DNA from 4 places in the Solitalea canadensis DSM 3403 genome. Region 4 is predicted to be linked to each of the others. Evidence: riboswitches for the same ligand, from Rfam matches in the RefSeq annotation. Region 4 holds a riboswitch; each other region holds the start of a gene.
The links. Region 4 has a riboswitch for S-adenosylmethionine ahead of metH (methionine synthase). Riboswitches for the same ligand answer to the same signal wherever they lie in the genome.

Region 1: another riboswitch for S-adenosylmethionine. It lies ahead of SOLCA_RS11000 (homoserine dehydrogenase); the one in region 4 lies ahead of metH (methionine synthase).
Region 2: another riboswitch for S-adenosylmethionine. It lies ahead of SOLCA_RS11175 (trans-sulfuration enzyme family protein); the one in region 4 lies ahead of metH (methionine synthase).
Region 3: another riboswitch for S-adenosylmethionine. It lies ahead of SOLCA_RS01830 (O-acetylhomoserine aminocarboxypropyltransferase/cysteine synthase family protein); the one in region 4 lies ahead of metH (methionine synthase).

Annotation. Positions count from the first base shown of each region.
Region 1 is NC_017770.1:2,644,024-2,652,430, forward strand. It holds gene SOLCA_RS10975 (DUF3810 domain-containing protein) at 1-997, opposite strand, end outside; gene SOLCA_RS10980 (D-glycero-alpha-D-manno-heptose-1,7-bisphosphate 7-phosphatase) at 1,078-1,563, opposite strand; gene SOLCA_RS10985 (OPT family oligopeptide transporter) at 1,774-3,816, shown strand; gene SOLCA_RS10990 (aspartate/glutamate racemase family protein) at 3,985-4,677, shown strand; SAM riboswitch class I at 4,800-4,914, shown strand; gene SOLCA_RS11000 (homoserine dehydrogenase) at 5,075-6,316, shown strand; gene SOLCA_RS11005 (ankyrin repeat domain-containing protein) at 6,410-7,057, shown strand; gene SOLCA_RS22815 (PspC domain-containing protein) at 7,151-7,375, opposite strand; gene SOLCA_RS11010 (DUF2851 family protein) at 7,360-8,407, opposite strand, start outside.
Region 2 is NC_017770.1:2,689,228-2,697,634, forward strand. It holds gene SOLCA_RS11170 (DUF4349 domain-containing protein) at 97-972, opposite strand; gene SOLCA_RS11175 (trans-sulfuration enzyme family protein) at 1,038-2,210, opposite strand; SAM riboswitch class I at 2,326-2,437, opposite strand; gene SOLCA_RS11180 (OsmC family protein) at 2,670-3,083, opposite strand; gene SOLCA_RS11185 (sulfate adenylyltransferase subunit 1) at 3,281-4,528, opposite strand; gene cysD (sulfate adenylyltransferase subunit CysD) at 4,666-5,556, opposite strand; gene SOLCA_RS11195 (phosphoadenylyl-sulfate reductase) at 5,756-6,457, opposite strand; gene SOLCA_RS11200 (energy transducer TonB) at 6,734-7,567, opposite strand; gene ispE (4-(cytidine 5'-diphospho)-2-C-methyl-D-erythritol kinase) at 8,051-8,407, opposite strand, start outside.
Region 3 is NC_017770.1:470,023-478,429, reverse strand. It holds gene gldA (gliding motility-associated ABC transporter ATP-binding subunit GldA) at 1-329, shown strand, start outside; gene gldF (gliding motility-associated ABC transporter permease subunit GldF) at 398-1,126, shown strand; gene gldG (gliding motility-associated ABC transporter substrate-binding protein GldG) at 1,172-2,863, shown strand; gene SOLCA_RS01840 (hypothetical protein) at 2,921-3,262, opposite strand; gene dnaN (DNA polymerase III subunit beta) at 3,454-4,578, shown strand; SAM riboswitch class I at 4,918-5,030, shown strand; gene SOLCA_RS01830 (O-acetylhomoserine aminocarboxypropyltransferase/cysteine synthase family protein) at 5,280-6,605, shown strand; gene SOLCA_RS01825 (homoserine O-acetyltransferase family protein) at 6,724-7,746, shown strand; gene SOLCA_RS01820 (zinc dependent phospholipase C family protein) at 7,779-8,407, opposite strand, start outside.
Region 4 is NC_017770.1:3,778,344-3,786,750, reverse strand. It holds gene SOLCA_RS15720 (glycosyltransferase family 2 protein) at 1-753, shown strand, start outside; gene SOLCA_RS15715 (SRPBCC family protein) at 934-1,500, shown strand; gene SOLCA_RS15710 (methylenetetrahydrofolate reductase) at 1,713-2,666, opposite strand; gene metH (methionine synthase) at 2,773-6,468, opposite strand; SAM riboswitch class I at 6,702-6,804, opposite strand; gene SOLCA_RS15700 (YceI family protein) at 7,062-7,634, shown strand; gene SOLCA_RS15695 (hypothetical protein) at 7,678-8,407, shown strand, end outside.

The DNA.
Region 1 (8,407 bases), 1.1 Mb from region 4:
GAAACAAATCATAATACCATTCAAAATACGGTTCAATCGCATTTTCGTATTTTCTCCAAAACTGACGATACTCTTTTATGTCTGCCTTAACACCTCTGTTTAAACTCAGGTAATAATGCTTTCGCGCAAGCGTATCCATTCTTCCTAACTCCGACACCGTATACATAAATGCTTCCAGTTCAGCAGAGTACTTAAAGAACTTATCTTGTGTATTCAATGCGGTAATATATCCAACAAAGTTGGCTTCTTCCTCCGCCGAAATCCCACTCTGATGCGCCATCTCATGACAAATGGTAAAAGGCAAAGAAAATTTAGGTGGATCTGTGTTTACTTGCGACTCGCCTGAAAAAGGATTGTAATAACCCCCTATTCCGCCATAATTCATCAATAATTTGTAAAGCGAGGTCTTGGTTGATCGTATCTTAAAATTAAAATCAACAGATTTGTCGTATCCTACTGAAGCAATTTTATAAAGCGAGTCACTATGAATGGGATTCCTGTATTGCACTAAAGAATCATTGGTTAATTCCAAATGCGCAGTGTTTACCCGTTGGGTTAGAATAGCTGCAAGTCGCATTAATTGCTCCTTATCTGCACGCTCCGAATTTAACATCAACCGCTCTGAAAGTGGTTGACGGAAATAATTAAGCCCCCAGCAAAACTGAAAAACCAGGTATGCACAAAGAAAAATAATAGTGCCTTTTAATAAACCATTCAGGGCAAAGCTCCCTCTATTTTCTTTTGCTTTAACAATACCCCTAATGTATTGGAATATTCCAAGCAATATCAACAGAATCACGACAGCATACACCACGTCGCCTAAACTAAATGGCAACCATCCAGTTATCGATCGTTGCAAAATCGAAATCAGTTTATAAATACCATTTGCATATACATTCTCAATAAAAGAAGGCCAGTTAGCAAAAAAGCGAAAAAGGAAGATGACGAAAATTAATACAAGTAGTAGGTAGAGCTTTTTGCGAAGCTGTTTGTTCATAGAAGTAAGATTAAAGAAATTTCACGCAAAGCCGTAAAGTCGCCAAGGTATTATTTCTTTACGGCATTGCGTGTCATTTATTATTTTATTAAATGCATAACTTCAGCAATGGGTTGATCGCTATCGATAAGAATCCCGGTAACCCCAGCCTTCTCTCCTGCCTCAATATCGCGCTCACGGTCGCCGATAAAATATGATTTTGCCTTATCAATGTTAAATCGGGCAATAGCCTTTTCTAATAATAAAGACCCCGGTTTACGGCAAAAACAAGCACTATTATATTCAGGATGGTGATTGCAGTAATAGATTTCTTTGAATTCAACCCCATGTTCAGCATATTGTCGACGCATTTCACTATGCATACGCTGTAGTGTAGCTTCAGTATACCACCCTTTGGCTAATCCTCCCTGGTTGGTTACAACAATTAACAAATAACCACGGTCCTGAAGTTCTTTTAGCGGTTTAAAATTATGGGCTAATACCTGAAAATCTTCGAGTGTACACACATAATCACCTAATTCTTTATTCAAAACCCCATCTCGATCTAGAAAAACCGCTTTATTCATTTTACAATTACTTTTTATAAACTATTTTAAATCAATTAATTTCAGAACCGAACAGAAAGTTTATACGTATAAATATCAACCGGCACCTGTGAACTCTGAGATTACTCTTTATATTAGACACAAATATGATGATTAAAAACCTTTACTAATACTAAAACCCGTAATTAATAAAATCAATAACCTATTAGCTACTTTGTAAACATATAGTACATGCAAGATTCTACACCTCATTTCAAACCTTATGTTTCTCCCGACACCAGGATGGCTGAGTTTACCCTTAAGTCCGTTCTATTGGGAGGCTTTTTCGGAATTGTTTTTGGAGCAGCCAACGTTTACCTGGCTTTAAAAGCCGGATTAACTGTATCGGCCTCCATTCCTATCTCAGTAATGGCAATTTCTTTAGGCCGGAAGCTCTTCAAAACAACCATTTTAGAAAACAATATTATTCAAACAGCAGGTTCTGCCGGTGAATCCATTGCTTCAGGTGTTGCCTTTACATTGCCAGCCTTCCTCTTTTTATCGATTACGGAAACAGGTGGAAGTGTGGGAGCCGAATATTTCAACTACCTGACTATTTTTACATTAGCAGCAATGGGAGGTGTTTTAGGAACATTAATGATGATTCCGCTTCGCCGCTCATTAATAGTTAAGGAGCACGGAAACCTTCCTTATCCAGAAGGTACAGCCTGTGCATCCGTATTAATTGCAGGAGAAAAAGGCGGCGACTTTTCAAAAACCGCTTATCAGGGCTTAGGCTTTGCTATCATTTATGCCATTTTCCAAAAGATATTTAACCTGATTGCAGCAGTTCCTACTTTGGTAACCCAGCAAACAAACAAATATTTCCCATCAGCAACTGTTAACGGAGAAATTACGCCGGAATATTTAGGTGTTGGTTATATCATCGGCCCTCGAATAGCGGGTGTGTTGGTAGCCGGAGGTGTGTTGGCCTGGTTAGGATTAATTCCATTATTAGCAACATTGGTTCCTGGTGAAGTAATTGCTGCTCAATTAGTAAAACTAGGTTATTTAAAAGATGTAGCTGTAGCGGGTGGCGATTTAGGATGGAATCCTCTAACAAAAACCTTTGAAGACACAGCATCCGCTATTTACTTCGCTTATGTACGTCAGATTGGTGCAGGTGCGGTAGCGGTTGGGGGCTTAATGACGCTTATCAAAACAATTCCAACAATTGTCCGCTCATTTAAAGAAAGCATTGGGTCATTAAAGGATCGTCAGTCTGATGAAAGTGTTTTACGTACCGAACGTGACCTATCATTCAAAGTGGTAATAGTAGGTAGTATTGCCCTGGTGTTATTGATTTTGTTTATGCCACAAATTCCAAGCAGCACCTTAATTGGCAAATTACTGATCGGAATTTTGGTGGTGGTATTCGGTTTCTTCTTTGTTACTGTATCCAGCCGCATTGTGGGTTTAATCGGATCGAGCTCCAACCCTATTTCAGGTATGACGATCGCTACCTTAATGGGTACTTGTTTAATTTTTATCAGTGTTGGATGGACCGGAAAGTTATTTGAACCAATGGCCCTAGTTGTCGGTGCAATTATTTGTATTGCCGCAGCCAACGCCGGTGCTACCTCTCAGGATTTAAAAACTGGCTACATAATCGGTGCAACTCCTAAATATCAGCAATTAGCTTTATTTATTGGGGCTATTGTATCATCGGTTGTAATTGGAGCCACTATTAAAATGTTGGACACTCCTACTGAAGCTGCTATTCAGCAAGGTATCACCCATACAATTGGTACTAAAGCTTTCCCTGCTCCTCAGGGTACGTTAATGGCTACCTTAATTCGCGGTTTATTATCTTTTAACCTGGATTGGCAGTATGTTTTAGTAGGTGCATTTTTATCTATTACCATTGAGCTTTGCGGAGTAAATGCTCTTTCATTTGCTGTAGGAGCTTATTTACCGTTATCAACTACACTGCCGATTTTTGTCGGAGGAGCTATCAAAGGTGTTGTTGATCGCAAAATGAAAAAACAAAACCGCCATGAAGATGATGAACTTGGTAAAGGCAGTTTATTTGCTACTGGTTTGGTTGCTGGTGGTGCTGTTGCTGGAGTATTAATTGCATTCGGACAAGTTTTGTTCGAAGAACAGTTGAAAGCCATTAGCTGGCAAGCATCCCTTGAAAAGGCTTTAGGCTCAGGTGGCTATCAATTACTTGGTACAGCTTTGTTTGCCTTTATGGGCTTTGTTCTTTATAGAATTGCCATGAAAAAAGAGTAATTTTCTCTCTTTGCACACTAATAATGAAAATGCACAAGGAAATACCTCCTTGTGCATTTTCATTACCAGACATGTTACAAATAACTCTTCGCAAAAACTGTAAATTAGCCCCTCTTCCCAAAAACTAAACGTAAAATCATATAGATAAAAGTAATGAGAGAAACGACCATGAAAAAAATCGGCCTGGTAGGTGGCATTAGCTGGGTATCGACAATAGACTATTACAGATTCATTAATGAGGGAATTAATGAAAAATTGGGTGGACTTAATTTCGCTGAATGCATTATTTATTCGTTAAACTTTGATGATTTTCAACGAAATAATACAGCCGGCAACTGGGATGCTACATTCCTGTTAATTGCTGAGGCATGCGAATCTTTGAAAAAAAGTGGTGCAGAAGCTATTGTTTTATGTGCAAATACGGCACATGCAGTTGCAGAAAGAATAGAACGACAAATACAACTACCAATTATTCATATTGCCACTGTAACAGCGAATGAAATAACCAAGCAGGGTATCAAAAAAGTAGGTTTGATCGGAACAAAATTCACAATGGAAATGGATTTTTATAAGGACAAACTAAAAGAAAATAATATAGAGTCTATTGTACCTGCTCACCAAGATGTACGTGATTTCATCCAAAAAACAGTAAAAGAAGAATTGGGCAGAGGCATTGTAAATACTGAAACGAAAAAGGCTTATATTTCAATTATAAATGAATTAATTGCCAACGGAGCGGAAGGTATTATTTTGGGTTGTACTGAAATACCCATGATCATTAATCAGGAAGATGTTTCTGTGCCGGTTTTTGATACAACGAAAATTCATGCAAATGCAGCAATTTCGTTTGCTCTTTCTTAAAAAAATTTGAGCTTAAAGCCTGTAAATATCGATCTAGTAAAAAAACCAAACTAACTTTTTCAATTCAATTTGCATGGCATTACAAAAATACTTTACTTTGCGCCAGTAAAAGTTCTTTAAAATTCTTATCCAGAAAGACGGAGGGACAGGCCCGATGAAGTCTTAGCAACCTTAATGATCTCGCATTAAAAGGTGCTAATTCCTGTGACGCAATATATTGTGTCATGAAGATAAGCAAGTAGCAATTTTTAGATTCCATTCTATCTGATTCCGCCATTTTCTTCCTGACATCATTAAAAGCGCTCTTCCTTTCGGATAGTTTTTTGTCGTTTCCACGAAAAAGATCTCTTGCTTTAATTAACAAATTACCAGTTAAAATAAATTTTCAGCAAGCTATATGAGCTCAAAAACTAAACTTGGATTATTCGGATTTGGCTGTGTTGGCCAGGGTTTGTACAATGTTTTACACCAAACGGAAGGTATTAAAGCTGAAATCCTAAAAATCTGCATTAAAAATCCTAACAAAAAACGCAGTTTACCCAACGAATACTTCACATTAGATAAAAATGACATCTTATTTAATGAAGATATAAATGTGGTGGTTGAAATGATCGATGATCCGGAAGCGGCTTTTGAGATCGTTAAAATAGCTTTACAAAATGGTAAAGCAGTAGTAACTGCTAACAAAAAGATGATTGCTGATCATTTTGTTGAATTATATGAACTGCAGCAACAATACAATGTACCGTTATTGTATGAAGCTTCAGCCTGCGCAAGTATTCCGATCATCAGAAATTTAGAAGAATACTATGACAATGATTTGTTAGGAGCAGTTGAGGGAATTTTCAATGGTTCTACAAACTACATCTTAACCAAAATCTTTAAAGATAATATCGATTTTGATACTGCACTTAAACAAGCGCAGGAAATTGGTTTTGCAGAAACCGATCCAACCCTAGATGTTGAAGCGTACGATCCTAAATATAAATTATGTATTATCCTTGCCCACACCTTTGGTTTATTTGTTAAACCAGAAGAAGTATTTAATTATGGGATTCAAAACCTGTCGACTTTCGACATTCAATATGCCAACGAGAAAGGGTATAAAATTAAGCTGGTAGCCTTCTGTCGCAAAGTAGATAATAAAATTGTTGCTGGTGTATTGCCTCGTTTTGTTAAACCCGAAAATAAATTATATACTATTGAAAATGAGTACAATGGTATTTTAGTGGAAAGTGCATTTACTGAATATCAGTTCTTTGCAGGAAAAGGTGCCGGAAGCAACCCAACTGGCTCGGCTGTGCTGTCTGATATTTCGGCGCTAACTTACAACTATAAATACGAGTACAAGAAACACAACCGTGGTGCAAAGGTTGAATTAACCAATAACTTCACTGTTGATCTGTATGTTCGTTATTCCACTTCAAACCCAATTGATACTTCTTTATTCTCAAATATTAAAGAATCTTACTCAAATGCTGATTCAGCATACATCGTTGGTACTATAAATTTCAATGATCTGCGTAACTCAGATTTATTAAAAAGAAAAGATGTTAACATAATTGTTTCCGCAGATAATAAATTTGACGTAGTTGCAAATACGGCTAAAACAGCTGCTGAACAAGTGGAAGTGATCTAATTTAGAAAGCTTTATAAATAACAAAATGCCTGTTAAACTTTTTTGTTCAACAGGCATTTTTATTTATATTCATCTCTCCAACAAGCAATTACAATGGAAGCAACAGCAGAATTTATAAAAGCCATTGAAGCTAATGAAACCACAATTGTTGAACAATTGATCTCTTCACAACCCGAATTAGCAAGTGCTAAATTATCATCCGGGTTATCCACGCTCCTACTTGCCTCCTATTACAGGCATCGGGAGTTGATCGATATTTTATTAAGAAACCGAAACCAAATCGATTTGCACGAAGCATCTGCTTTAGGGCAAACCGCATTAGTAGATGAATTGCTATACAGTGAACCTTTCTCTGTCAATTCTTTTTCTGTAGATGGTTTTACTCCATTAGGATATGCTTGTTATTTCGGACATTACGATACTGCCAAATTACTGATCTACTGCGGAGCCAGTGTTAACCTGCCTTCCAATAATGAATTTAAAGTTTCCCCTATTCATTCAGCTGTCGCCAATCAGAGTGAATCAATCACTCAATTACTGATTGACCATAAAGCAAATGTAAATGCTACCCAGGTAAGAGGAATTACGGCATTACATACAGCAGCTCATAATGGCAATAAGCGACTTATTGAACTCCTATTAAATGCAGGGGCCAATAAAAATGCAAAAATGGAAGACGGAAGAACCCCATGGGAAATGGCCGAAAAAAACCATGAAGAATTAGTAGAATTACTTTGCTGAATACAAGTGCCTTCTTTCTAAATAACGCCAATAAATAATAAACCCATACAATTACTTACTGTATGGGTTTATTATTTTATATGGAAATAATTTTTACAGCTCCCAGATATTGGTACCTCTTCGTTGTTTAAAATACATGCGAACGTTTAGCAACAATACTCCTACTAAGTAAAATATTACGGGAAATCCTACAGCAATAAATGAAGAGTAAATAAAAAACAGACGTAATTTCGAAGTGGAAATATTAAACCGGTCGGCAATGTAATTGCACACTCCAAAAGACTGACGTTCAAAAAAACAGATTATTCGTTGTAACATTTCTTTAAGATATTTACTCCAATACTGCAATTTAAACAATATTTTTTATCGCAGTAGTTATTTTTTAATTGGACCAATGCTTGTGATTGTGCAGCATTTTCACATTTTACTCCAAAGGTCGAAAAAAGTTTCGTTATCACATTATTCTCACTTGGTATAGTTTCTAACAAACTTAGTGCCTGTCGACTTACATCTTCATTGTGATGCTGTTTGCCATAGAAAAATATAAACGGAATAACTACATTAATAAGTATGTTATAGATTGATTCCCTACCTAAAATTTTCTCATCTTCTCTATCGGTAGCTTTATCAAAGCTAAAATGAGTGTTCCAATACGATGAAGCCTTTATATCAAACAAAGGTATTAATTGCTTTACTTCTGCTTTTTCCAGTATCCTATTTAATAAATGATTGGATTTAAAAACTAAATCAGCGAACTGTGCGATTCTAAGTGTGGGGAAGTTTGAAGGCCTCAACCGCAAATATTTCCACAAATGAGCATCCACTGGTTGTAAACGATGCTTTATCGCTAAAAACTCGTATTCTTTCCTTAATTTCTGAGGATATTCATCGTTAAAATCTTCTATTAATAATCCGGACTGCCCAAATAAAAGCGACTCAAGTTGAAAAAGGCTGTTTTTATGTTTGGCTAAAATTAAAGACGGTAGTGACCTGGCTAAAAGTAAAAATGGTTCAGCATTTATATTAAAACCGAATCCTCTGGCGATCATTCTATAAAAGGTTTCTTCCCAATTATTAACAGTATTCTTCAATTCATACTCAATGAGTTGAATTTTATCTTCCAATCGCTCTACAAGCAACCGCTCTAACCAATTGGTAATTGCTAAAGAGTTAACAGTTGATAAAAACGACTGGCAAGGAAGTCCCTGACTTGCTTTCAATAATGCATGATAGTTTTGAAGTACCTTTTCATGAAGCCTGTTGCCTAACGACAAAGTCGGGATAGCGATACCCAAAGTGTTTATGATTAGCTGATCAGCATTTAAAACAACGTGTAAAATAACGTTATCA
Region 2 (8,407 bases), 1.1 Mb from region 4:
TAAATCCTACAGATTAAGTAGATTATTTTAAAAAAAATTTAGGGTATTTAATAAAACACCCTAAAAAACGCTTTTTTAGCCTTTATGGCGATTATTTTATTTATTATTTAAGAGGTTCATTACTTTAAGTTTATCGGCAATTAAAAGTAAAACGAATATTGTAAGGGAAAGTACGAGTGAAATAAATACAATAATTGCAAAGTATTTAATTGTCCACTCTAATGACACTTTCACTCTGTGAAACAGGCCGATTTTCTTTTCAGTTGCTCCTTCATAGAGTGAGAGTTTGACTGTACAAAATTCATTTTCAGAATCAAAATTACCTAACTCAACCCCAAGTTCCTGAAGCTTCTCTTCTGTTTCTAATATCTTATCATTCAACGCTATAAAATCAGTTATTTCTCCCCCTCTGGATTTCAGCTCATTTAATGATTGTAACGTTTTCTCAATTGAAACTTTCTTTGCATTTAGTTGCCTGTACTCGTTTGTTTTATCGACTTTGGTAATTTCCTTTGTCTTAACAAGTCCAATTTTCTGAATATCAACATAAAAACTATCAAATTTTGCTGGATTAACTCCAATGACTAAATGAAGTTGCCTGTTCCCCTGCTGCCCCACATTCTGTTCGTATTGAATAACAGCACTGTACGATTTGGTTTTGCCTTTAATTAGTTTATCATCTTTTTCAAATTCAGAAGATTTTGTTTTTATAGAGGCCGTTTTTTCAAACTTTTGATTGGTCGATAAAGATGGAACTGCCTGATAATTAGCCCCTTTAATTAAAATCTTTTCTGAAGCATAGTTCTTTCTAAGGTTTTCAATGCTGCTAAAAAAATCTTCACTGTAATTATTGTTATAATTAACAGATCCCCCTGCAACATATCCATAAATCAACCTAAAAATAAAAAGGAGAATAAAAACAGCTCCAAACCATTTACTTATTCTCCAAAATTGCGTTTTAAAATTGGGCATAATGTTTTAATGCTTTAAATATTAACTATCAAACATAACAATTACTTATTATGTATAAAAGTTATTTAAAGCTTCGAAACTTCTAATGCTTGTTTAATATCTTTCAGAATATCGTCGATATGCTCTAAACCAATAGACACCCTAACAGTTCCCTGATTGATGCCAACCTGTTGACGTTCAGCTTCGGTTAACTTTGAATGCGTACTTGATGCCGGATGCGTTGCAATTGAGCGCGTATCTCCTAAGTTTGCTGAGATAGAAAACATTTTTAATGCATCCATAAACTTACTTGCGCGATCATAACCTCCTTTAACCACAAAGGTTACAATGCCCCCTCCCGCTCTCATTTGTTTTTTAGCAATTTCATATTGAGGGTGAGATTTTAATAATGGATATTTAACCAACTCAATCTCCGGGTTAGCTTCCAAAAACTCGGCTACCTTAAGTGCATTATCACAGTGGCGGTCCATGCGGACAGCTAATGTTTCAAGGCTTTTCGAAAGCATCCATGCATTGAACGGCGACATAGCCGGACCTGAATGGCGGGCGAATCCCTCTATTTCAGCAATCAATTTTTGACTTCCCAGTATTAAACCGCCTAAGGTGCGACCCTGACCGTCGATATATTTTGTAGCAGAGTGAATAGAAAGATCTGCTCCATATTTGATAGGTTGTTGCAGATAAGGTGTTGCAAAACAATTATCTACCACTAAAATAGCATTGTGTTTTTTCGCAAATTTACCCAACCATTCCAAGTCGATAATATCGATTCCCGGATTAGAGGGTGTCTCCACAAAAATCATTTTCGTAGTTGGCTGAATAAGGTTTTCCCATTCTTCCGGTTTATCCAAATCAGCATAGGTTGATGTTACCCCCCATTTAGGAAATACATTTACCAATAACTGATGAGTTGAACCAAACACCGAACGGCTCGACAAAACATGGTCGCCGGACTTTAAGAAAGCAGCGAAAGTGGTGAAAATAGCTGCCATACCTGTTGAAGTTGCCCATCCTGTTTCAGAACCTTCCAAAATGGCCATTTTTTCAATCAATTCAGAAGTATTTGGATTTGAATAACGACTGTAGATATTTCCTTCCCGTTCATTTGCAAAAAGCGCGCGCATATCTTCCGCGTCATCAAATTTATAGCTTGAAGTTAGGTAGATAGGTGCTGAATGCTCTTTTGCCCCTGAGCGTTCTGTTTGAATACGAATAGCGTTGGTTTCGAAATTTGACATTCTGTTAGATTAAATTTTAGAATTTGAAATATAGGATGAGAGATTTGAGACATCACGGTAGGTAACATCGCCAAAATTCCTTAATAAATTTAATTGTAAATTCATGATCCTGTAATTTTTATAGTTCCCAATAAACTCAATTATTTGGGCAGGATTTGGCACCTTTCCGTATGCGGCGGTTGCCAGAGGGTCTTAGAGCCTGTTCTCTCGCCTCTTCTTTATAAGAACTACAGTAACTTAGTGGAATGCTAAGGAGTAATTCAAAGTGGCTGCAAATATAGGATTTAGATTTGAGATGTGAGATATTAGATTTGAGAAAAATTTCAATCTAAATTTGAGATTTGAGATATGGTATCTGAGAAAATCCATCTGACATAACCTCGTATTTGAATATAAATATGGGATTTGGAAAATCTATCTTATTAAGAAATCTCAAATTCCATATCCCATATCTCACATCTAATTAAGCTTATAAGTATAGCTTAATTTAGCTGTTTTACCTAAAATCTGAGCTACTGAGCAGTATTTATCGTAGGTAAGAGCCAAAGCTCTTTCGATCTTTTCTGTATTTAAGTCTCCGAAGAAATGATATTCAACATTGATCACTTCAAACAATGAAGGAATTTCTCCATCTACACGTTTGGCGTCAATGCTGATTTTAAGGTCTTTTAACGGTTCTTTTTGCTTTGTAAGTATCGAGATAACATCAATAGCGCTACATCCTCCTAAACCCGCTAAAAGCGTTTCCATCGGACGAAAACCTTTGTTCTCTCCTCCTATTGACGGATTTGCATCTATATTTACAACATTTCCCTGCTCGTTTACAGCTTCGAAATGGTAAGCGTTGTTTTTACGTTCCAGTTTAATATTCATTCTTTGATCCTGATTTAAGTTCTACAGCTTTGAAATTCGAGGCACCTAAATTATCAATAATATTAGATTTGAGATGTGGGATTTGAGACTCTTATCTATTAATAGCTTATCCTATCTCTATCTAATTGTTAATATGAGCTGAAGGATTAGTACATACTTAAAGTCTATCTCATATCTAATATCTCAAATCTACCCCTTTACAAAATTACTCCGGCAGCAACTGTATTTTTTGTGCCTTCATCTATAATAATAAAGGAACCGTTCGCTTTGTTTTGTTCGTAAGCATCAAAAAATAACGGTTGTGCAGTTTTGATCTGAACTTGTGCAATATCATTCAGCTTCAACTGCTTACGTTCAGTATCTTTTTCCAATGTACTTGTATTTACTATGAAGTCGACATCGCGAAGCATTGATTTTACACGATTATTACTGTGCTGAATAATATATTTTCCTCCCTGAACTGAAGGTGTTGTATCCATCCAACAAACCTGGGCTGTAAATTCTTTGTCGGCTTTTGGCTGATTACCAACCTTGGCAATTAAATTCCCACGGGTAATATCAATCTCGTCTTCAAGCAAAAATGTTACTGCATTTTTAACCTCTGCAGTTTGCAGATCGCCATCAAATGTGGTGATTTGCTTGATTTTCGATGTTAATCCCGACGGGAATGCAATTACTTCATCACCCACACTGAATTTTCCACTCGCCACACGACCTGCATATCCTCTGAAATCGTGATATTCTTCTGAATGCGGACGAATTACATACTGAACAGGGAAACGAGCATCGTTCGTATTTTCATCTTTGTTAACTTCAACATTTTCAAGGTATTCAAGCAATGTCGGGCCTGTATACCAATTCATTGTTTCTGAACGATTCACAATGTTATCTCCCTTAAGCGACGAGGCCGGAATAAAGGTTAGGTTTTGATGTAAACGGTCAAACCCTTTTACGAATTGTTCAAATTCAATGCGGATATTATTGAATGCATCTTCTGAATAATCAACCAAATCCATTTTGTTTACACAAACCACCACTTCAGGGATTTGCAATAGATTGGCAATAAAGAAATGGCGGTGCGTTTGTTCAATTACACCTTTCCGAGCGTCAATAAGTATGATAGAAAGCTGAGAATTGGATGAACCGGTAACCATATTTCGGGTATACTCAACGTGTCCTGGGGTATCAGCAATGATGAATTTGCGTTTATCTGTATTGAAATAGATATGTGCTACATCAATGGTAATTCCCTGCTCACGTTCAGCACTTAGTCCATCTGTAAGTAATGATAAATCTAAATAATCAAAACCTTTGCGTTTACTAGCCGCCTCAACCGCCTGAATTTGGTCGGTAGTAAGCGAGTTTGTATCATATAATAAACGACCGATTAAGGTACTTTTACCATCATCTACACTTCCTGCGGTCGAAAATTTGAGTAGTTCCATGTTGTTTTTTGGGATTACACTGATTGTTGAAAAGATTTACTCCGATTTTTTTAAAGGTCGATAGACCATAGTCCATAGACCATAGTTTTTTGTCGCTATAAAAGCAAATCTATTGACCATAGTCTATTGTCCATGGACTAAAAATACCCCGCCAATTTGCGTTTCTCCATAGCTGCTTCGGAGCGTTTATCGTCGAAACGGGCTCCGCGTTCAGATATGGTTGAGGCTTTGATTTCTGTGATGATATCGTCTACGTTATCAGCTGTTGATAATACAGCTGCTGTACAGCTCATATCGCCTACTGTGCGGAAGCGAACATCCGTTTCGTATACTTCTTCTCCATCCATATTGATGTAAGGAGAGTGAGGAAATATTAAGCCATCGCGTTCAAACACTTCACGCTTATGAGTGAAATAGATGCTTGGCAAATCCATATTTTCTTGTTTGATGTAACTCCAAACGTCTAATTCGGTCCAGTTGCTGATGGGGAAAACACGAACATTTTCTCCAAAATTGATCATACCATTTAAATGATTCCAGATTTCCGGACGCTGACGTTTAGGATCCCATTGTCCGAAGTCGTCACGAACAGAGAATATACGTTCTTTAGCACGTGCTTTTTCTTCATCACGACGAGCACCACCTATACATGCATCAAACTTATTTTTTTCAATAGTTTCGAGCAAAGTAACCGTTTGCAAAGCATTTCTGCTGGCATATTTACCGGTTTCTTCCGCTACTTTCTTCTGATCGATACTATCCTGAACAGAGCCTACGATTAACTGAGCACCAACTTTGTTGACTAACCAATCGCGAAAATCAATCGTCTCCTGGAAGTTATGACCAGTATCAATATGAACCAATGGAAAAGGGAATTTAGCCGGAAAGAAAGCTTTACGAGCCAAATGCACCAATGTGATAGAATCTTTTCCACCTGAAAACAATAAAGCAGGACGTTCAAACTGCGCCGCAACCTCACGTAAAATGTAAATCGACTCTTCTTCTAATGTTTTTAAATGGTTGTTCATAACTGAAAGTTATTTGTTAATAGATCATGGTTCATAGTTCATAGAACAATACACCATGAAAAGTTATTATAAGTTATTGGCTATGAACAATTATCTATTGGCAACGTTATTTGTTAATAGATCATGGTTCACAGAACAATACCTGAAAAATTACTATAAGTTATTGGCCATGAACCATTAACTATGAACTAATCGCATCTTAGCTACTATGCAATCCGCATTCTTTTTTCGACTCTTCCCACCACCAACGACCGGCCCGAGGGTCTTCTCCCGGTTCTATCGCACGTGTACAAGGGGCGCAGCCAATACTTACAAAACCCTTATCGTGCATAAAGTTGTAAGGAACACTGTTTTTCTTGATGTATTCACGAACGTCATCTTCTGTCCACAATAAAATCGGATTAAACTTTATTAAATTAAAGCTTGCATCGTATTCAAACAGATTAAAACCTTTACGATTCTCTGATTGGTCGGCCCGAATACCTGTTATCCAGAGTTCAGCACCCGCTAACGCTTTTTTTAAGGGCTCAATTTTTCTGATTCGGCAACATTCCTTGCGGTTCTCTACAGATTCATAAAAAGAATTAATACCCTTTGTTTTTACAAATTCCTGAATCTCATCCTGATTTGGATAAAAGGGAGTAATTGGAAATTTGTACCTTGCTACTGTTCTGGAATACACTTCGTACGTTTCATTGAACAAGCGTCCAGTATCTAGCGTAAAAACCTTTATATCAGATTTTGCACGAAAAATTGCATCGGTAATCACCTGATCTTCCATGCCAAAAGAGGTAGAGAACACAGCTTTTTGCGGAAAACGCTCGGCCACAAATGCCAGCGATTCTGCTAAACCTAACCCTTCTACTTCTTTCTGAAGCTGTTCTGTTAACTCGTTATGCATATATCCTATCGGCTTAGTAGTTTAATTGCAAAAGTATTAAAAAAATCATTCCAAACAACATCTGTTTACAATAATAGTCACTCATATTTAAAAAAATACTACAAAAACACCTATTTACTGCACTATTAACAACAATAATTACTTAAAAATGAAAATTTAATAATAGAATTTATTCCGATTCAGGACTATAGTGTACCAAATAAAACACAAAAGCGTCCCGGCTTTCGCCGGAACGCAGACACACTAACAATTGAGGTAGATGATTTAACGATATTTTTAATTCAACGTGAATTTTATAGGCAAGCTAAACTGCACTTTTACAGGGCGACCATTTTGTTTACCGGGAGTGAATTTTAACAACCTTACAACACGCATAGCTTCTTCATCACATCCTACGCCTATGCCTCTTAAAATTGACACTTTATTCACACTTCCATCCCGATCAACCACAAACTGTACAATTACAGAACCTTGAACATTATTTTCAACGGCTTGTGATGGATAACGCAAGTTGCGACCAATAAACTTGAACATCTTTTGCATTCCACCTTCATATTCAGGCATTTGTTCTACACTAACAAATTCCTTGTCGGCCGTTCCTTCAACAGCTCCTTCCGATCCTCCATTACCATTGCTATTATTATCTGCAATTGGCAATGATTTAGCATTAGGATCTCCATCCGGATTTTCAACTGTTTCGCTACCCCCTACTTTATCCTTCATCTCATCACGAGTTTGCACCACATCCTTCTCGGTTACCTTATTATCCTCCACAATTCGCATCTCAGTATCTTTGACAGTAGATATAGGAGGTAATTCCTCTGCCTTTTTAGGTGTTTCTAACTTTTCAGGCTCATCAGGCACAATCATAATTTTTTCACCATCTGTTAGGTCGGTTACAATTGTGATCACATCAGGAGCTTCATCAGCTTTCGAACTAAACACTAGTGCCGACAATCCTAAAACCACTAAAGTACCCACGGAAACAAATAATGACTTTCGCATGGTTTTGTCGTAGCGAGCCCTCAATTGATAAGCTCCATACTCCTTGTGGCGGTTCTCAAATACAATTTCGGTTAAATCGTTGTTGTTGATAAATGGGTTCTTCATGGCTATAAGAATTTAAATTTCTATTAAGATGCGGCCATGAATAAAATTCCATAAGGCAGAAGAAAAATATTTTACATTTAGGAATAAAAACAGATTAATATATTGTAAATCAGTCAGAAATAAATCGATTATTTTTTTTCAGAAGCGAATTTGAAATGAAAAATTGGATCAACTGGAAAAGTTGGGAAGACAAAAGGAGAGAATTTCATCCTTAAGAAGAAAACTTCATAGAGGTCTAACCTTAAATAGAAATAAAAAGATTTGAAAAGTTAACTCCGGATGGAGTGAAACTAAACAAAGAATTAGTTTCACTCCATCCGGAGCTTATGTTTCAGACAAGATGTACAAATAACTACTTATAGAGAAGTGTATTGCTAAAATCAATAAGAAAGAAATAAGTATTGATATATGACAAATTATAACACACCCCTAACCCGTCGCAAGATGAAAAACTGGAAACAGATAGTTTTTTCGAACAAATTATTAAACCCCATAAAAAACTTTATGCTCCATTTCAAGGTGTGGTAAGACAACTTCCTTATCAAATATTCCGAATACAGAAGAACCGCTACCGCTCATTGATGCATACATTGCACCAGCCCTATAAAGTTCTTCTTTTATCTTTTGAATGGGAGGGTACTTTTTGAATACTGTTTTTTCGAAATCGTTTTTGATAGTGTTTTTCCATTCAGAAACAGGCAGATGAGCTAATAACTGCAAGGATGTATCCGGTTTTTCAGGTTTACAGCCTCCATATGCATCTACTGTTGAAACATGAATGTCGGGCTTAATGAGCACAAGGAAATATTTTTCGAGATTTAATTCCTGAGAAAAGAATTC
Region 3 (8,407 bases), 1.9 Mb from region 4:
AAGAGGTTGAAGCTATATGCGATCAGGTAGTCATTATCAACAATGGATTAATTGTAGCGAATGATCAGACTTCAAATCTTAAACAATTACTGGCCGGCAGTAAAACCTATTATGTTGAATTCGACAAAGAGGTTTCCGCAGAAAAATTACAGGAAATAGAAGGCGTATCAGCCATTGAATTTATTGGTACTAATTCATGGAAGATTACTTCCGGACAGGATATCAGAGGTCGTGTTTTTGAATTCGCCAAGCTAAATGACCTTGCCTTATTAAGTTCAAAGCAAGAAGAAAATTCATTGGAAGATATTTTCAGAACCTTAACAAAATAGATATAACCGCAAAGACGCTGAGACACAATGTAAAGCTTAGCGATTTTGCGACTTAGCGGTAAAATTTCATGTTAACAATATTAAAAAAAGAAATATCGGGATTCTTTAATTCAATGGTTGCCTATGTAACCATTATTTTCTTCCTTGTTATAACAGGTTTATTTCTGTGGGTATTTCCAGAGTCAAGCATTTTAGATTACGGCTATGCCGGATTAGACAGTCTTTTCTACATCGCGCCGTATGTTTTCATGTTCCTGATTCCGGCCATTACGATGCGTTCGTTTGCCGAAGAAAAAAAAGAAGGAACCTTTGAATTATTGACTACCCAACCTGTAACTGATTGGCAAATTATTCTTGGCAAGTTTGGAGCTGGCTTGTTTTTAGTTGTATTTTCATTACTTCCTACGCTGGTTTATTATTTCTCAGTTTATGAGTTAGGCGCCACTCCGGGTAACTTAGATTCTGGAGCTGTTATAGGTTCTTATATTGGGTTGCTTTTATTAGGATGTGCTTTTGCTTCCATCGGTATTTTCAGTTCATCAATCACTAATAACCAAATTGTAGCGTTTATTGTTGCTGTATTTATTTGTTTCATCGCTTTTAGCGGGTTTGAATCAATAAGTTCAATTGCTTCATTAGGATACCTGGATTCGAGTATATTAAATATGGGCATAAATGCGCATTATCAATCAATCAGTCGCGGAGTACTCGACACACGTGACCTGATCTATTTTCTAAGTTTTTCTGCATTATTCTTAGCTGCAACAAAAACCGTATTATCAACCAGAAAATGGTAGTAGATTTTGTAAACCGATCTATGAACCATTAACCATGAACAAATCATGAACAATACAGTAAAGAAAAAATCTATCATACAATTTCTGGCGATAATTGCCGCCGTTTTTTTAGTAAATATTGCAGGTAGCTTTTACTTCAGCCGCATCGATTTCACTAAAGAAAAACGCTATACTTTATCTGAATCGACCAAAAACATTCTAACCGGATTGGAGAATGATGTCGTTGTAAATGTATACCTGGAGGGGGAATTACCGGCAAACTTTAAGCGATTAAAAAAATCGACACTCGAAATGCTGGATGAGTTCAAAGCATATTCTAAAGGTAAGATCTATTATAATTTTATTGACCCTTTGGGTTCATCATCTGTTGAACGTCAAAACGCCATGATCGATACATTGGCAAAGCAAGGTTTGCAACCTACCAACCTGATGATGAAAACCGATAAAGGAAACACCCAAAAGATTATTATTCCAGGAGCCTTAGTTTATTATGAAGGCAAGCAGTTACCCATTTCACTTTTACAAAATAGCAGCAGAGTTGGAGGCGGTACGCAAGAAGAGGCCATTAATGCTTCCATTGAAAACATTGAATACCAACTGGCATCAACCGTAAAAAAACTTTCCAATAAGAATAAAGCATTAATAGGTTTCACGATCGGTCATAATGAACCAGACGACCAACATTTGGCAGATATAGGAAGAACATTAGCCGAATCTTATGAATTGAGGAGAGTTGACCTAAATGCCGTCAAATTAATTGATTTACAAAAGTTTAAAACGTTGGTAATCGCTAAACCAACAAAAGCTTTCTCTGAAGAAGAAAAGTATAAACTGGATCAGTTCCTTGTAAATGGTGGAAATCTTTTTTTATTACTGGATCAGTTACAAGCCGAAACAGATAGTATCAGAAGTAGAGGAATGTCACTGGCTTATCCATTAAGCTTAAATCTTGATGATATGCTTTTCCGCTATGGTGCAAGGGTAAATTATAACTTAGTGGAAGATGTTTATTGTGCAAGGATTCCGGTAATATTGGGTGAAGGAAATCAGGCGCAACAAGAGTTATTACCCTGGATATTTTATCCGATGCTTATTTCTAACTCCAACCATCCAATTGTCAGAAACCTGGAGGCCGTTCGTTGTCAGTTTGTTAATTCAATCGATACAATCGGCAATAAGAATATCAATAAAACAATTTTATTAACTACTTCCCCTTACTCGCGCAAATCGAATGCACCTGTAGTATTATCGTTAGCGAGTGTTCAGGAAGAACCCGATCCGGCAAAATTCACTGCCGGGCCACAAACTGCAGCTGTGCTGTTGGAAGGCAGTTTTTCATCCGTATTTGCAAACAGAACAATAGAAGGGGCCGATTTAAGTATTCCGTTTAAAACTCAACATAAGAAAAGTAAGCTTATTATTGTTGCCGATGGTGATGTTATTACAAATGATGTTTCTGCCTTAGACAAACAAATATTCCCGTTAGGTTTTGATAAATACACTAACCAAACTTATGGCAATAAAGTATTTGTCGAAAACAGCATTGATTACCTTACAGATGACTCAGGTTTATTAACACTTAGAACCAAAGAAATCAAAATAAGACTTTTAGACAAAGAAGTGATCAGGAATGAACGTCTGAAATGGCAACTTATAAATACAATACTTCCGGTAGCCATTATTGTATTATTCGCAGTCGGACGCAGTATTTACCGCAAGAGAAAATACGCAGCTTAAATTTTGAAGAACATTAAAAAGACAAAGGATAATTAGCATAAATTATCCTTTGTCTTTTTAATCAATTTCAAGAACTTCAATACCATCAACTTCGGCCTTATAGCCCATGTTAGAATAAATAACCTTTCCGATTCTTCGATAAGTTAAAAGAACAGTTACTGAATCCTGATAAAAATGATTATCAACTTGGGCATAATTTACCACCATAAAAGTTCTGGTATCAATCTCAGCCCATAGGCCAGCTTTGTCAACAGAAGGACTTCCATACCATTTCAGGGTTGCTTTTTTGGTGATAATTGCTCCCACCTCAAGGTCCTGAAATTGCATTACTTCTTCTTCTCTTTCACAAGCTCCAATTATTAAGGCAATACCTAAAAAAAGAATTAGTAATATTCGCATAAATCTAAATTCACTATATATTAAAAGCATTCAAACACCTATACGCTTTAAATAAACCAAATGCGACAGCAGAAGGCTTACTTTTCATAAATAATTAATAGGCTAACATTTGCTTTATTAACGAAACGTTGATACTTTCATCTTTTAATTCTTAAAACTTAGGCCTATTTTTAGGCCTTAAATTCATACATATGAAGTTTATTGTTTCTACAAGTACCTTACTAAAACAGTTGCAGGCAATTAGCGGCGCGTTGAGCAGTAATACGGTACTTCCAATTCTTGAGAATTTTTTATTCGAGATAAACGAAGGCACGCTTACTGTATCTGCAACAGATTTGCAAACCTCAATGACAACAAGTTTGCAGGTTGAAGCTAAAGAAAATGGAAAAATCGCAATTCCTTCACGTATTTTACTTGATACGCTTAAAACCCTTCCTGAGCAACCCGTAACTTTTACCATTGACAACAACTCTTACGGAGTTGAAATAAATGCAGGTGACGGTAAATATAAACTTGCGGGTGAAAACGGTGATGATTTCCCTAAGATTCCAGTGGTAGAAAATGCCAGCACGATCTCAATTACGGCATCTGTGTTAGCTGAAGCTATCAGCAAAACCTTATTTGCAGTTTCTAATGATGAGCTTCGCCCGGCAATGACAGGTGTTTACTGCCAGTTGTCACCAACCAACGTAACATTTGTTGCTACAGATGCGCATAAATTAGTTCGTTACCGTCGTTCAGACACGCAAGCAGAGTCTGCATCATCATTTATCCTTCCTAAAAAGGCATTGAACTTATTAAAAAGTTCATTACCAAGTGAAGACATCGCTGTTCAAATTGATTATAATAACAGCAGTGCATTTTTCCGTTTCAACAGCATCAGTCTTATCTGTCGTTTAATTGATGAGCGCTACCCTGATTATGAAGCGGTAATTCCTCAAAACAACCCTAATAAATTAACAATCGATCGCAGTCAATTCTTAAGTTCACTGAAGCGTGTGGTTATTTATGCAAATAAAACCACTCATCAGGTTCGCCTAAAAATCAACGGCAGCGAATTGAATATTTCTTCTGAAGACTTAGACTTCTCAAACGAAGCGTACGAACGTTTAAGCTGTCAATATAACGGTGAGGATTTAGAAATCGGCTTCAACGCTCGTTTCTTAATTGAGATGTTAAATAACTTGAATTGTTCCGAAGTTATTTTAGAAATGTCGACTCCAAACCGTGCGGGTATCTTATTCCCAACCAATCAGGAAGAAAACGAAGATGTTTTAATGTTGGTAATGCCGGTAATGTTAAATACCTACGCATAATTTACTAGTTGAAGAATTTGTAGAAAGCTGTTCCGATTTTTTGGAGCAGCTTTTTTTTCACCTCATCCCCGGCCCTTCTCCTTAAGGAGAAGGGAGCGCTCGGAATGTATGTTTCGATAAATTCCATTATCATCGAAAATTCTCAGTTAAGCAATCTGCCCAACCGTCCTGAAAATGGCAAGCTTGCACTGTCTCAAAGTCCCTCTCCTTCAGGAGAGGGATTTGGGGCGAGGTCATACTCTACTCAATCAATAGACTTTTTAAAATAAATTTGGAGAATAACGTTATACTCCATTATATTTGAACACCGAATTACTTCATGCATTAAGCACAATGTAATTCTTATAAAGAAGAGGCGAGAGAACAGGCTCTGTGACCCTCTGGCAACCGCCGATACCGGAAAGGTGCCAACTCCTGCTCAACCCTGATTTTCAGGATGAGAACTATAAAAATTACAGTAAAATGAAGACAAAAAATTCAACTTCCTTCGTAAAGAGTAACGGTTATTTCTTCCTGTTACCTATCTCATTCAATTCATTTAGCAATTCTACAGCATATTTTTACTGTTGTTGCATGTGTTAAGGCGGGTTATTACTTGCATCTATCCTATTGCTATTACCTAAAGTTTCCATGCGCGCTGGCAACAGATGATAGTAGCTCTAAAATAAATCAACTTTTTACTTACTAAACATCAATTGACAATGTCAGGCACAAATTATCATTTCGAAACACTGCAACTTCACGCAGGACAAGAAGTTGACAGCACTACACTTTCTCGTGCAGTTCCTTTATATCAAACAACCTCTTACGTTTTCAAAGACTCTCAACATGCAGCCAACCTGTTTGGATTAAAAGAATTCGGAAATATTTACACCCGAATCATGAATCCTACCACCGACGTTTTTGAAAAACGTATCGCAGCCTTAGAAGGTGGTGTTGCTGCCGTGGCTGTTAGTTCAGGACAAGCAGCTCAGTTTCTAGCCCTTAATAATATTTTGCAGGCTGGCGATAACTTTGTAAGCACATCTTTCTTATATGGTGGCACCTATAACCAGTTTAAAGTAGCTTTTAAACGTTTAGGTATTGATGTACGCTTTGCCAATGGCGATAATGTGGCAGAATTTGAAAAACATATTGATAAAAACACTAAAGCGCTATATGTTGAAACAATAGGAAATCCGGAATATAATATTCCTGATTTTGAAGCATTGGCAGCTTTGGCCCGTAAATACGATATACCATTAGTGGTTGACAATACATTTGGTGCTGGAGGATACCTGGCCCGTCCATTAGAACTTGGAGCTAATATTGTTGTTGAGTCTGCAACTAAATGGATCGGTGGACACGGAACAAGTATCGGCGGTGTTATTGTGGATGGGGGAAACTATAACTGGGGTAATGGCAAATTTCCTCAGTTTACAGAACCATCAGAAGGATACCATGGACTGGTTTTCTGGGACATTTTCGGAGAAGGAAATCCGTTAGGACTGCCAAATATTGCATTTGCAATTCGCGCAAGAGTTGAAGGGCTTCGTGATTTTGGCCCTTCTGTAAGTCCATTTAACTCATTTTTATTTATTCAGGGATTAGAAACCTTGTCACTACGCGTTCAGCGTCAGGTTGATAATGCATTAGCTCTTGCGGAATGGCTGGAAAGTCACGATCAGGTTGAATATGTAAGATACCCGGGACTAAAAAGTAGCAAATACCACGAGCTCGGTAAAAAATACCTGAAAAATGGCTTTGGTGGTGTATTATCCTTCAAAATAAAAGGAGGAAAAGAAACTGCCGACAAATTTGTTAACAGTTTAAAACTGATTAGCCATCTAGCTAACGTAGGCGATGGTAAAACCTTGATTATTCATCCTTCAACAACTACTCATGAGCAGTTAAGTGAGGCTGAACAGTTAGCATCAGGGGTTGAACCGGGCTTGTTACGTATATCAGCAGGTTTTGAACATATTGATGACATCAAAGCAGACCTTCAAAATGCATTCAGCATCGTAAATGAAGGTGTAGCTGTATAACATAAAAACGCATCGCCGTTTAGGCATGCTTAAAATATTAGTTTTTAGAAATAATAAGTTTGCAGCATGCATCCGTGTGTACAGCCCGGATGTTTTGCTGTTTTAGTGTAAAGAATAGATGATCAGGAGTTTTACATATACGAATGCTTTTAAGTTAGAGTCAGGTATTGTGTTACCACAGCTTGAAATAGCCTATTTCTCTGCTGGTACTATAAATGCTGAACAAACAAATGTGATATGGATTTGTCACGCCCTAACCGCTAATGCCGATGTTAGCGATTGGTGGAATGGCATTGTAGGAAAGGGAAAAGTATTTGACCCCGATCAACATTTTATTGTTTGTGCTAACATTCTGGGTTCTTGCTATGGCACAACCGGACCGTTATCTGTTAATCCTGAAACGGGTGCTCCGTATTTCCATACTTTTCCAGCAGTTACCACTCGTGATATGGCCCGGGCTCACAACCTGCTAAGACAACATTTGGGTATTCGACGTATTAATACAGCAATCGGAGGGTCATTAGGAGGGCAACAGGCAATGGAATTTGCCATTGAGCAACCCGAATTAATAGAAAATCTAATCCTTATTGCTACCAATGCATCTCATTCGCCATGGGGTATTGCTTTCAATGAAAGTCAACGATTAGCTATTGAAGCCGATACAACATGGAAAGATAATCACCCTGAAGCAGGTCTTAAAGGGTTAAAAGCTGCACGTTCACTTGCACTATTAAGCTATCGCCATTATGATGCCTATAATATCACTCAGAAAGAACTGGATATTGATAAAACCGACGAATATAAGGCTAGTTCGTATCAGGCATACCAAGGAGATAAGCTTGTAAAAAGATTTAACGCATTTTCTTACTGGGCACTAAGCAAAGCCATGGATTCTCATAACGTCGGCAGAAATCGGGAAAGCATTCAAAATGCTTTATCACAAATCAAGTCGCGTACGCTAACCATAGGTATCAGCTCTGACTTACTTTTTCCTCCAGTTGAACAAAAGTTTTTGGCTGAACATATTCCTGGGGCTAATTACATTGAAATCGATTCTTTCTTTGGCCATGATGGATTCCTTATCGAATGGGAACAACTAAAAACAATTATTAATGATTTTGCCGCTGTAACGAGTAATTAACAATTATAATAACAGGTAGTGAGTACTACCTGTTATTCTTCTTCCCTAACCTTAAAAGTACGTTTCGTTACACTTAAACTATCAACAGGAGATTCATCGTCATCCTTTCTGATTTTCCAGTTATTTAATGAGGGTTGTCCGGCATTTTTCCAGGCTGTATACCAATAGCAACCAATGATATGAATGGCTGAAATCATTTGCCGTTCAACCATTCCATTTAATTGCTGATGATATTTTTCGGAATATTTCTCTGAATAATCACTCACCATCATCTTATTCTTTTCAACTAAACCATACTTCTGTTCGGAAGCCATTTCTGAGTTTAATTTTGCTTCGAACTTAAGGACAGAATCAACCGCATTATGACATTGCAGTATATGCTTCCATACATAATCCAACGGATGATCAATGTACCCTGCCCTTCCTGGTAATTGATCGTAACTAGAAGAGAACAACACAGGTAATCGTGTTTCCCAAAAACCATGAATCCCTTTCTGACCGGTAAGCTGTCCATTATAATTAGAAGTGGTATGTAATGGAACAGAAGCATCCGCCAAATAATGACCAAGGTAGGCTGAATACCTGAGAATTTTAGCGGAATCACGTTCAACAAATGCTTTTGTAAGGCGATTTAGTGTTAACTCAATATTCCATGGCAGTA
Region 4 (8,407 bases):
AATCAATCGCCCCATGTAAAATCCATTAAGCTGAGTCATAATGTAGGTCACCAATACGCACTAATGGCGGGATTAACCTATGTTACCAATAAAGTTGATTGTTGTGTTTCGTTGGATGCTGATCTACAGGATGACAGCTCTGTTATCGAACAAATGATACAGGATTATCGTCAGGGCTCGCAAATTGTGTATGGTGTACGAGGGAGTCGGAACTCGGATAAACAAATGAAGAGTGGTACAGCTCATTTATTTTATCGATTAATGAAACAGATGGGCGTTGATTTAATTTATGACCATGCCGACTTTAGGTTATTGTCAAATAAGGTTTTGGTCGAACTGCAGCACTATAAAGAAGTAAATCTCTTCCTTAGGGGATTGTTCCCAATGATGGGCTTTCAATCGAGTATTGTTTATTATGCAAGAAAAGAACGAGTTGCAGGGAAAACAAAATACCCATTTAAAAAAATGCTTCATTTGGCTGTAGATGGGATTACCTCATTTTCTAACCTTCCGTTAAAAATGATCACTTATATTGGGTTCACCGTGTTTGTTGCTTCCTTTTTGATCAGTTTATGGGTGCTTTTCCAACGTTTCTATGGTATAACCGTTCCAGGTTGGGCATCTATCACATTACCAATGTATTTTTTAGGTGGAATTCAATTGCTTGCTTTAGGCGTTATTGGTGAGTATTTAGGTAAGATTTACATGGAAACCAAAGCCCGTCCGAGATACCACATTGAAGAGGAGGCTTAAGAGAAAACACACACAAGTCAAATGTTCTCGCATTTGAATTCTCATTAGAGAATCCTCATCCATTTAAGAATTCTTTATCGATACTTTAAAAGGTATACCTATAACTTTTTTGCCTCTTTGCTAGAGATATTTAATTTTCTTAACTTTAAGTTAATCAGTTTTTTACCTAAACAAATTGTAATGAAAACGCTTAAGTTTTTGGCTGTTACTCTCATTGCACTTGTAGCCATTTTTGTAATATTGGGCATCTGGGCCCCGAAAGACTACCAACTCGAAAGAAGTATAAACATCAATGCTCCTGAAGATATTGTATATGATCACATGGTTCATTTTAAAAAATGGGGATTATGGTCGCCATGGAAACATTTTGATCCAAAAATGAAGGAAACTTATCAGGGGACGGACGGGGCAATAGGGGCAACCTATCATTGGGAAGGTAACAAGGAAGTTGGCGAAGGGATTGTGAAAAATATTGCTGTTGCAGAAAATCGCATGGAGTATAAAATGATATTTATTAAACCCTTCGAAAGTGAAGCTGATGGTTGGGTGATGACTGAACCTTTGCTGGAAGGAACTAAGGCAACATGGGGATTTAAGGCACATTATACCTTTCCATACAATGTTATGATGATGTTTATGGACATGGACAAATCGATAGGCGGAAGTTTTGAAGAAGGCTTGCACTTATTAAAAGAAGTTAGTGAGCGTGAAGCTAAATTTGGAAATGACACACTCTTAAGAAAATGATCAGCATCATAAAAAAACCGACTCATTAAAAATGAGTCGGCCAATTGTGGATGATATAGGTTGTATATGAAGAAAGAGACGTTTTAGTAACTTTCTCAAGCTTATTCAATATTACTAATAATTTTTTTAATTAAACAATTTTATTTTACAAAATAGTTAAAAATATTTTGAATTAATTATAAAATTGAGAATTTGAGTTTTAGAGTCAGTTTTTAAAATGCCGCTTTAGCGATTCGTTTAATCGTTTCAGACTTACCCATCGTATAATAATGTAGGCAAGGCGCTCCTAAATCAATTAGTCCTTTCGATTGTTGTATGCACCATTCAATACCTACTTCTCGAACTTCTTTATCTGTTTTACAATCCATTACAGCATCTGCTAAATCTTCAGGAATGTCAATATTAAACACCTTGGGCAGTAAGGTTAACTGTTTTTTAGTGGTAAGAGGTTTTAATCCGGGAATTATTGGAACATTTATTCTGTTATCACGACAGGTTTTTACAAACGATGCATACTTTTCATTATCGTAAAACATCTGTGTAACAATGTATTCAGCTCCCATTTCAACCTTCATTTTCAGGTAACGAATGTCAGTCTTTAAATTAGGGGCCTCAAAATGTTTCTCAGGGTACCCCGCAATTCCTATACAGAAGTTAGTGCCATTGATTCCGTTGTACTCATCATGAAGGTATTTTCCACGGTTCATATTCACCACCTGCTCCAATAATTCAGATGCATAGGAGTGGCCTCCCGCTTCAGGAATAAACCCTCCATCTTCTTTGCGCGCGTCCCCTCTTAAAACTAATACATTATCAATACCTAAAAACTTAAGTTCGATTAATGCATTTTCCGTATCTTCTTTCGTAAAGCCACCACAAATCAAATGGGGAACAGCATCTACTTTATATTTAAATTGAATTGCAGCGCAAATACTAACAGTTCCCGGACGTTTTCTGGTGGAAACTTTTTCGAGTAACCCGTTCGGTTGTTTTTTGTAAATGAAATCTTCCCTGTGATAAGTAACATCTATAAAAGGAGGCTCAAATTCCATTAGAGGCTCAATTGCTTCAAATATCTGGTCAATACTCTGACCTTTCATTGGAGGCAAAAGCTCAAATGAAAAGAGCGGTCTTTTTGCGTTTTGTATATGTTCGGTAATCTTCATTTTTATATGTTATAATATTACAGGTTATGTGTTTCGGGTTCATAATCACGAATTCTTATCGTTTAATTAATTAACTCGTAATCTGTAACCCGCAACTCGTAATTAATTAATACGCCAAATTCGGAGCCATCCATCTTTCTACTTCGGCCACAGTCATTTTTTTGCGTGTTGCATAATCTTCAACCTGATCTTTCTGGATTTTTCCTAAGCCAAAGTATTTAGATTCAGGATGAGAAAAATAGAATCCGCTAACCGCTGCTGTCGGATACATTGCTAAACTTTCGGTTAAGAAGATTCCTGTATTGGCTTCTGCATCTAAGATTTCGAATAGTGTGGTTTTCTCCGTATGATCCGGACAGGCAGGATAGCCTGGTGCCGGACGGATTCCTTTATATCTTTCTTCAATCAATTCTTCATTACTGAAGTGTTCATCTGCAACATAACCCCAGTATTCTTTACGAACGCGTTCATGCATACGCTCTGCAAATGCTTCGGCTAAACGATCGGCCAAAGCCTTTGCCATGATACTATTGTAATCATCGTGCTGACTTTCAAATTCCTCCACCAACTTGTCCAGTCCAATACCTGTGGTAACAGCAAAACCACCCCAATAATCAGTAATTCCTGTTTCTTTAGGTGCAATGAAATCGGCCAATGCAAAATATGGAATGTTCTGAGCCTTTTCTAATTGCTGACGGAGTGTATGAATGGTCGTCAGTTTTTCGGAACGACTATCATCAGTATATAACTCAATATCATCATGACCAACCGAGTTGGCTGGCCAGAAACCAATAACAGCTCGAGCTGTCAGTAGTTTCTCGTCAACAATGCGTTTTAATAAAACCTGCGCATCCGCAAAAAGCTTTTTAGCCTCTGTCCCAACAACCTCGTCATTGAATATTTTAGGATAACTTCCATATAATTCCCAAGTATGGAAAAATGGTGTCCAGTCGATATATTCAGCCAATTCAGCAAGATCGTAATTGTCCAAAACCTTAGCTCCAGTGAAAGAAGGTTTAACAGGCTGATAACTTTCCCAGTTTAGTTTCAGCCTGCGGTTACGAGCCTCTTCAATAGAGACGAATGTCTTTGTTGATTTTTTATTAAGATGGAAATCTCTAAGCTGGTCGTATTCTTTGGTAATACCAGCCATAAAATTATCCTTTTGATCATTTAGCAAATTTCCTGCAACAGGAACTGAACGCGATGCATCTAATACGTGAACAACAGGTCCGTTATAGTTCGGAGAGATTTTTACTGCTGTATGTACACGTGAAGTGGTGGCACCTCCAATCAAAAGCGGGATGTTAAATCCTTCGCGTTCCATTTCTTTGGCCACATGCACCATTTCATCAAGTGAAGGTGTAATAAGGCCGCTCAAGCCGATTATATCCACATTTTCTTTACGGGCAGTTTCCAATATCTGCTGACAGGAAACCATTACTCCTAAGTCGATAATCTGGTAGTTATTGCAAGCCAAAACAACGCCTACAATGTTTTTTCCAATATCATGAACGTCACCTTTAACCGTAGCTAATAAAATTTTTCCGGCCCCTTCACGGCCTCCCTCGATAACAGAACTTGGATCAGCGTGGGCCAGCTTTTCTTTTTCAGCTTCAATAAATGGTAATAGATAAGCCACCGCCTTTTTCATCACACGGGCCGACTTAACAACCTGAGGTAAAAACATTTTTCCGGAACCAAACAGATCGCCTACTACGTTCATGCCGTCCATTAACGGACCTTCAATAACCTGTAACGGACGATCATATTTCTGGCGGGCTTCTTCTACATCTTCCTCCAGGTATTCAATAATGCCTTTTACTAATGAATGACTCAGTCGTTTTTCAACTCCTTCTTTTCTCCATTCCTCATCTTTTACGATTGTTTTTCCTTTGGCTTTTACAGTTTCTGCAAAAGCGACTAAATGCTCTGTGGCATCAGGTTTACGGTTTAGAAGAACATCCTCTACTAATACTAAAAGATCTTTAGGGATTTCTTCATAAACTTCCAGCATACCAGCGTTAACAATACCCATATCAAGTCCCGCTTTAATAGCATGATACAAGAAAGCTGAATGCATCGCTTCTCTTACTGTATTATTACCACGGAAGGAGAACGAAATATTACTTACACCGCCACTAACCTTTGCTAACGGAAGATTTTGTTTGATCCATCGGGCTGTTTCAATAAAATCGACTGCATAATTATTGTGTTCATCTAAACCAGTCGCAACAGTTAAAATGTTAGGATCGAAGATAATGTCTTGAGGAGCAAATCCAATCTCATTAACTAATAACTTATAAGAACGTTCACAGATTTCGATACGACGCTCATAAGTATCGGCCTGACCTTTTTCATCAAAAGCCATCACCACTGTTGCAGCGCCATAACGTTTTATTTTGCGAGCATGTTCTTTAAATTTTTCTTCGCCTTCTTTTAGTGAAATGGAGTTAACAATTCCTTTTCCCTGTAAACATTTAAGTCCAGCCTCAATAACCGACCATTTTGAAGAGTCGATCATGATGGGCAGTTTTGCGATATCAGGTTCGGATGCAATAAGATTTAAAAATTTAACCATTGCTGCTTCCGAATCCAACATCCCCTCATCCATATTAACGTCAATAACTTGAGCGCCGCCTTCCACTTGCTGACGAGCAACAGCAAGGGCACCTTCGTAATCTCCTGATAATATTAATTTTGAGAATTTGGGAGATCCGGTAATGTTAGTTCGCTCACCAACATTTACGAAATTAGTTTCCGGAGTAATCACAATAGGTTCCAAACCGCTCAGACGCAAAAAAGGTTGAGGTTCAGCTTTTTTACGGGGAGCATATTTAGCAACCTCATCTGCAATCGCACGAATGTGATCCGGCGTGGTTCCGCAACAACCTCCAACAATATTTATAAATCCGCTTTTTAAGAAATCGCGAATTTGATCAAGCATTTGATCAGGGGTTTCATCGTACTCACCAAATTGGTTCGGTAAGCCTGCATTTGGGTAGGCCCCCACAAAGAATGGAGCCTTTTCTGAAATTTCTTCCAGGTATGGACGCATATCTTTTGCACCCAAAGCACAGTTAAAACCTATTGATAAAAGATCAAAATTGGATAATGAAATTAAAAAAGCCTCTGCTGTTTGTCCGGAAAGAGTACGTCCGCTGGCATCAGTAATTGTTCCCGAAACCATGATTGGAAGCTTAATCTTATTTACTTCAAAGTATTGGTCGATAGCAAATAAGGCGGCCTTGGCATTTAACGTATCAAAAATAGTTTCCACCAAAATAATATCAGCACCACCACTAACAAGTCCATGTACTTGTTCGGTGTAAGCTTCAACTAACTGGTCAAAAGTGATTGCACGAAATCCAGGGTCATTAACATCCGGAGATAATGAAGCCGTTCTGTTTGTCGGACCAATGGCACCAGCTACAAAACGAGGTTTTTCAGGATATTTAGCATTGAACTCCGCTGTAACTTCTTTAGCTATTTTAGCTGATTCATAATTTAGTTCATATGCAAGATGTTCCATCTGGTAATCAGCCATAGCGATAGTGGTACCACTGAAGGTATTGGTTTCAATAATATCAGCACCAGCTTCAAGATATTCGCGATGAATCGCTTTGATTACATCCGGGCGGGTAATGCTTAATAAGTCATTATTGCCCTTCAGATCGGTAGGGTGGTCCTTAAAACGTTTGCCACGAAAATCATCCTCCTGCAATTTATATCGCTGGATCATGGTTCCCATTGCACCATCAAGTACCAAAATGCGTTTTGTAAGTATATTTCTAATATCCATTATTCAAGTATCAACGGCCGGCAATTGGCCATAAAACCTAACGGCGATATAATCAGCTATCTTCCGTTTTATTACCACATTTTCAGTTTAAATGATTAAGCCAAGTTTGGAATAATCAATTCCCATAACATCAATTGTGGTATCGGAATAAACCGGATTATTTCTGTAAAGAGATAATCTGTGTCAACTTATAATTTATGTGCTTATCAGATATCAAGTGGAGATTCCCACTTTGCTCATCTTCTCCTGATTTTATCAGGATAGAATTTGGCACCTTGTTAGCACAGGTTGCCAAGACTTCATCGGGTCTATTCCCTCCGTCTTTCTTTATAAGCGATACAAAAGTCTGTAATTCATTGGTTAATTACAAGTTTTTTATTGATTAATAGACCTTCTTTATCCATACGGTATACTATCTAATAGTTATTGAATTGTTTTTGACTAATAATCAATGTTTTAACATTGATTATTAGTGTGTTTTTGACACAATGATTTTAATCATGTTTTAACATCTAATTTCCCCTTATATTTGCTGTACAAAAGGAAACGAAACAATAAATAATAAATAGAAAGGGAATTATATGAAACGTAAAATGAAAATTCTCATTGGAATTTGTTTGTTGTCATTGCCACTAATGACGAGTGCTCAACAAAAAATTTCCGCAAGCGAAAGTAAAGTAATGGTTAAAGGAACTTCTACACTTCATGATTGGAGATGTAAAGTGGAGCAGCTTTCAGGTGAGTTGCAGGCCGAAAAATCAGGAACTACTTTAAAATCGATCAAAGCCATGCAAATGCAAATGGTGGTGAAATCGATGAAAAGTTTAAAAGAAGATGGTAAATATTATGATTCAGGAATGGATAAAAATGTTTACAAATCATTAAATGCTGATAAATATCCTCAGATAGTCTTTAATCTCAAAAAAGTAAACAGTATCAGTACAACAGGAGATGTTAATGCGATTGCTCAGGTAACAATTGCCGGAGTTGCAAAAGACATTGTTGTAACCGGAAATGCTAAAGTATTAGGTAATGGTGCTGTGAAAATTACAGGGAAAAAGGAAATGAAGATGACTGATTTTAGTATCACCCCTCCTAAAGCGATGCTTGGCGCTATAAAAACAGGCGACGATATCTCTATCGAATTTGATGTGGTTTACAAATAACCCAACGTAAAAAAAAGTTTTTTAAAAGTTAAAGGATAAAAAGATGAAAAAAGTGTTTACTCTTTTGGCTGTATTAGCAGCGAGCTCGACAGCCATATATGCTCAACAACAAAAAATCCAATATTTCCGTCCATACGATCAACGTGGTATCAACATGTTTGAAACCGGTAAAAATGATAGCGTAGTTTATGATGGATTCAAATTTAGAATTGGCGCTGGATTTACTCAGCAGTTTCAAAATTTGAAACAAGAAAATCCTAAAGCCTTAAATAATCAAGCTGCCAATAAGTTATATCCGCTTTCACCTGGTTTTATGACTGCTCAGGCTAATTTATATCTTGATGCGCAGTTATACGATGGTATCCGCTTGAACTTAACTACTTATTTGTCATCTCGTCACCACAATGAAACTTGGGTAAAAGGCGGTTACTTACAAATTGACAAGTTGCCGTTTAAAGGTGAGTTATGGGATAACATTATGAAATACACCACGATCAGAGCTGGTCACTATGAAGTAAACTACGGTGACATGCACTTCCGCAGATCTGACGGTGGCCAAACCCTTCAAAATCCGTTCATGGAAGGCTATATTCTTGATGGATTCACAACTGAAATTGGTGGTGATGTATTCGTTCAAAAAGATGGTTTCTTCGGAATGGTGGGAGTAACTGGTGGTCAATTAAAAGGTAATGTTGACTCAATTGTAACTTCTGCAACAAATACAGATGCTAAAAAATCACCATCTCTTATCCTGAAAGCTGGGGTTGACAAAC